Regions from separate parts of the Mesorhizobium sp. P2_D1 genome, predicted to be linked through region 1. Evidence: predicted binding sites of a transcription regulator. Region 1 holds the regulator's gene; the other holds the start of a gene.
The links. The regulator PhoB, encoded in region 1, activates phosphate uptake and scavenging genes when phosphate is short. The targets are predictions, from matches to a motif close to TGTCATNNANCTGTCAT.
Positions count from the first base shown of each region.

Region 1 (2,390 bases):
CGATGCGATCATGGACGCGCGCCAGCGCGAGCTCGACGACCGCGCCATCACACTGATCGCCAAGCGTCAGCCGATGGCCGACGATCTGCGTCATGTCGTCGGTTCGATCCGCATGGCCGGCGACCTCGAGCGCATTGGCGACCTTGCCAAGAATATCGCCAAGCGCGTCGGCACCGTCGGCCTCAGCGTCACCCCGCGCGACCTGTCGCACTCCATCGACGCAATGGCGCAGCTGGTGCTGATCCAGGTGCAGGGCGTCATCGAGGAATATACGGCACGCGATGCGGCGGCGCTGGCGAAGCTGCGCGCCGACGACGAGCGCATCGACGTCAAGTACACCTCCGTGTTCCGCGAACTCCTGACCTACATGATGGAAGACCCGCGCAACATCACCGCCTGCACGCATCTTTTGTTCTGCGCCAAGAACCTTGAGCGCATCGGCGATCACGTCACCAACATCGCGGAAAATGCGTATTATGTTTTGACCGGCACGCAGCTGCCCGCCAATCGTCCGAAGCAGGACGAGACGGCGATGTCCGCGCCGGCGGCATGACGGCAGGGATGACCAGTCGATGATCGCGCCACGCATCATGGTGGTGGAGGATGAGGAGCCGCTGGGTGTGCTGCTCCGCTACAATCTGGAGTCCGAGGGCTACCAGGTCGAGGTGGTGACGCGCGGCGACGAGGCCGAGATCCGGCTGCAGGAGAACGTCCCCGACCTTCTGGTGCTGGACTGGATGGTACCGGCGGTTTCCGGTATCGAACTCTGCCGCCGGCTAAGGATGCGTCCAGAGACCGAGCGGCTGCCGATCATCATGCTGACCGCGCGTGGCGAGGAAAGCGATCGTGTGCGCGGCCTCTCGACAGGCGCCGACGATTATCTGGTCAAGCCGTTCTCGACGCCGGAGTTCATGGCCAGGGTCAAGGCGCTGCTGCGCCGCGCCAAGCCGGAAGTGCTGTCCAGCGTGCTCAAGGTCGGCGACATCGTGCTCGATCGTGAATCGCACAGGGTCTATCGCAAGAAGAGCGAGATCCGGCTCGGACCGACCGAATTCCGCCTGCTCGAATTCATGATGCGCCATCCCGGCCGCGTGTTCTCGCGCAGCCAGCTGCTCGACAATGTCTGGGGCGAGACGATCTACATCGACGAACGCACGGTCGACGTGCATGTCGGCCGGCTGCGCAAGGCGGTCAACAATGGCCGCATGCCCGATGTCATCCGCACCATTCGTGGGGCGGGCTACGCAATCCGGGAAGATTAGGGATCTGCTGATATTCAGGTGATGCCGGCCTGCGAACGGCAGTTTCCTGCGCTTCCGGTACTCACGGATCCAAATGTCCGCTCCGTTCCGGTTCTCGGAACCCGCCATTCTCGACTCGGCCTAACCTGAATCTCAACACATCCCGGCGCGTTATTCACGCAACGTTCTTGCCACCGAGGCCGGATCTCGCCTGCGTGCCGGGCGCGAAAATCTCCTGGTCTACGAAGGTCAGTGCCCGCGTGGCGCAGCCTTCGCGGATCAGTGGCAGTTCGTTCGGTTCGGTGTCGAAGGAAATCGATTGCGAATGCTGGCCGCCGGCGGTCTGAGCAATGGCCTCGCGCAATGCCGGCTCGATCAGGTCGAAGGCCGCGGCGCTGACACCGACCATGGCGACGGGCGCCGGATCGATCAGCGCGAACAGGCTGCCGAGACCGTAGCCGAGTGCCTCGCCGGCCTTGCGATAGGCCTCGCGCTCGGGTCCATCCCTCTCGCGGGCCGCGGTCGCCAGCGCGCGCATGTCGGCATCACTGACATCGGCGACCGGTTCCGCATCCTCACTCATCTGCCTTGCGTTGCGCCAGATGGCGTAGTTGCCGGCATAGGCCTCGACGCAGCCGCGCCGCCCGCAGCGGCACAGCGCGCCGTGCGGCCGATGGATCATATGGCCGAACTCGCCGCCCGAGGAATGAGTGCCGGTGAACAGCTCGCCCTTCAGCACCAGGCCCATGCCGATGCCGTGCGACAACAGGATGGCGATGAAGTCGTCGCGGTAGCGATCAGGGTCGCGCCAGCGCAACGCTATCGCCATCATATTGCAGTCGTTCTCCATGGTGGCGGGGATGCCGAACTCGTCCTCGAGTATGTCGGCGAAGGCGATGTCGGTGTGCGGCGTGATCGGCGACCACAGCATGGCGCGGGCTCGAGTGTCGGTGATGCCCTGGATCGCCAACGCGATGCGGGCGACACTGCGGACGTCGAGGTCGGGGTCTTCGAGACGACGCCGTACGATGGCAACGCATTCACCGACCAGCGCGTCGCGCGACATGGTCAGCGTGTCCAGCCGGCGCTGTTCCTCGGCGATCACCTGGCCGGCATAGTCGATGACGGCGACCGAGAGGAAGTTCAGTG
Region 1 covers NZ_JBFUDZ010000020.1:68,508-70,897, reverse strand. Annotated here, with positions in the region: gene phoU (phosphate signaling complex protein PhoU) at 1-553, shown strand, start outside; gene phoB (phosphate regulon transcriptional regulator PhoB) at 573-1,262, shown strand; gene AC1D0I_RS16605 (ROK family protein) at 1,417-2,390, opposite strand, start outside.

Region 2 (2,390 bases), on a different contig from region 1:
GGCATCTGCGCCGGCGCGATCGTGGCACTGGTCTCGATGCCGGGGCCTTCGAGCAGCAGCGGGGCACCCGAAACGAGATCACTGACCTGCAGGATCAGTGTCGTGGAGCGGTCGGGATAGTCCTGCGTGCCTTGTGAAAAACCATCGAGTGCCATCATCTCGGCCGGCGTGGCGATCAAAGCGAAATGCGCATCGGCCGGCGTGTTGGCCAAGGGCGCACCGGTGTGGAAACCAAGCCAGGATTTGATCGCGGTAGAGGCCTGCAAAGCCGGGTCGAGCCAGAGCGCGGTGTCGTTGTCGCAAAGCGCCAGCGCTACGGCGCCGGCGGTCGCTGAAAGCGGCACCGGCGGGCGGGCGAAGGCGGGCAGGGGCTGCATGCTGCCCGGCCGTGCCATCGCGTCCATGATCGCGCGAAACACGGTCTGGGCGTTGAAGACCGGATCGGCGAAACCGCCTTCTATCGATTGCGCTGCGATCTCCATCAGTCTTCTCCGCGAACCATGGTGAAGAAATCCACCTTCGTTGCCGCCGTCTCGGCGCGGCGCCGTTCATGCGCCGTGGCCAGAGCCGACCGCAGAGGCGCTATGAGCCCGGTCTCGACCTCGGCGCGACGCGCCGGGTCCTGCCACAACGCGTCGGCGATGGCCGCCAGCCTCGCCTTCTGTTTGTCGCGGCCAAGCGCATAGCAGTGACCGACCTGTCCGGACGGCAGCCGCACAGTGGCGCGGGTAACCGTCGTCTCACCGACATTGAAGGGGGAGCCGCCACCGCCGATGCGGCCGCGCACGGTGACCAGGCCGGTCTCCGGGCCGCGCAGCAGCTCAGCTTCCGAAGGCAGCCCGGCCTCGTTCCAGAGCCGGACGATGTCATCGCCGCTGGATTGTGCCAGTGTTGCCATGGCGGCCTTGCGCTCGGCCTGGTCGCGGGCTTCCTGTCCTCGCATGAGCAACATTCCTCTTGTCTAAATTTGTCTATTGATATAGACAACTATACAAATTATACTTATTATCTAGCGCGAGTCCATGACGGGTGGATGACAAGCAATGGGAGGCTGGGGCAATTAATGGTCGGGCAGCTGGAAGCGGACGGCATCGAGCGGCGGAGTGGTGTCTCGCTGTGGCGGCAGATCGCCGACAAGATCCTGCATGCGATCGCCATCGGCGATTTCGCCGAGAATGCAGCGCTGCCGCCGGAGGTTGCGCTGGCCGAGCGCTATGGCGTCAACCGTCACACGGTGCGCAGTGCCATAGCAGCCCTTGTGCAGGAAGGGGTGCTGCGGGCCGAACAGGGACGCGGCACATTCGTGCTGTCGCGCAAGCGGCTGTCCTATCCGATCGGCGCGCGCACACGCTTTTCGGCAGGCCTGCAAGGGCAGGCGTCGGAACGGCATATAGTCCTGCTTTCCTCGTCGGTGGAGCCGGCCAGCCAGCGCGTCGCCGAGGGGCTTGGCCTAGCCAGGGGGACAAACGTGATCCGGCTGGAAACGCGCGGCGAAGCCGACGGTCGCCCGGCGTCGCGCGCTGCCGGCTGGTTCGAGGCTAGGCGCTTTGCCGGCATCGATGCCGCCATGGCACAAACCGGCTCGATCACCGCGTCGCTGGCGCGTTTCGGCATAGACGATTATCTCAGGCAATCGACCATGCTGTCAGCACGCCATGCCGATGCCGCCGACCTTGCCGACCTCGACCTGCAGCCCGGCGCAATCGTGCTGGTCACGGTCGCCGTCAACGTCACACCCGACGGCCAGCCGATCCAGTTTTCCGAGTCGCGGTTCCCGGCCGAGCGGGTCGAACTCAAATTGTCGGCGTTGTGAGCCGACACCGCCGGTTGCCTAGATTGTCGAACGCAATTCCCTTAGCGAAAGCGCTAAGCGCTTTTCCCGGGAAAACCGCTTCACACTTTTCCTGGAATTGCTCTTATCCGACCTCTATCACAGCCTTGATCAGACCGGATTTCTCGTGTGCCCAGCGCGCGAGATCATGTGGCGTGCCGGCCAGCGTGGTGCGGTGGGTGACGAGCTTGGCCAATGGCACGGCGCCGTTGCGGATCGAGGCGGCGACGTGGTCGAAGTCGGCGCGCAACGCATTGCGACTGCCGATCAGAGTCATCTCGCGCTTGTGGAATTCCGGATCGGAGAAGGTGATGTCGTCCTTGACGACGCTGACCAGCACCAGTGTTCCGCCATGCGCGACATGGGCGAAGGCCGACTGCACCGACTGGGTGTTTCCGGTGGCGTCGAAGACCACATCGAAGCCTTCGCCAGCGGTCGCTTGCCCGACCAGATCAGACACCGCGCCGCGCGAACCGTCGAGGGTCTGGAAGCCGAGCTCATTCGCGGCAAAGGCAAGCCTTTCGCTGCTCATGTCGAGCAGCGTCACGTCAAGCCCGGC
Region 2 covers NZ_JBFUDZ010000088.1:3,883-6,272, forward strand. Annotated here, with positions in the region: gene phnH (phosphonate C-P lyase system protein PhnH) at 1-482, opposite strand, end outside; gene phnG (phosphonate C-P lyase system protein PhnG) at 482-943, opposite strand; gene phnF (phosphonate metabolism transcriptional regulator PhnF) at 1,064-1,813, shown strand; gene AC1D0I_RS31240 (zinc-binding alcohol dehydrogenase family protein) at 1,917-2,390, opposite strand, start outside.
Region 2: phnF (phosphonate metabolism transcriptional regulator PhnF) is a predicted target of PhoB. The motif match lies at 1,023-1,039, and genes of this name have one in related genera.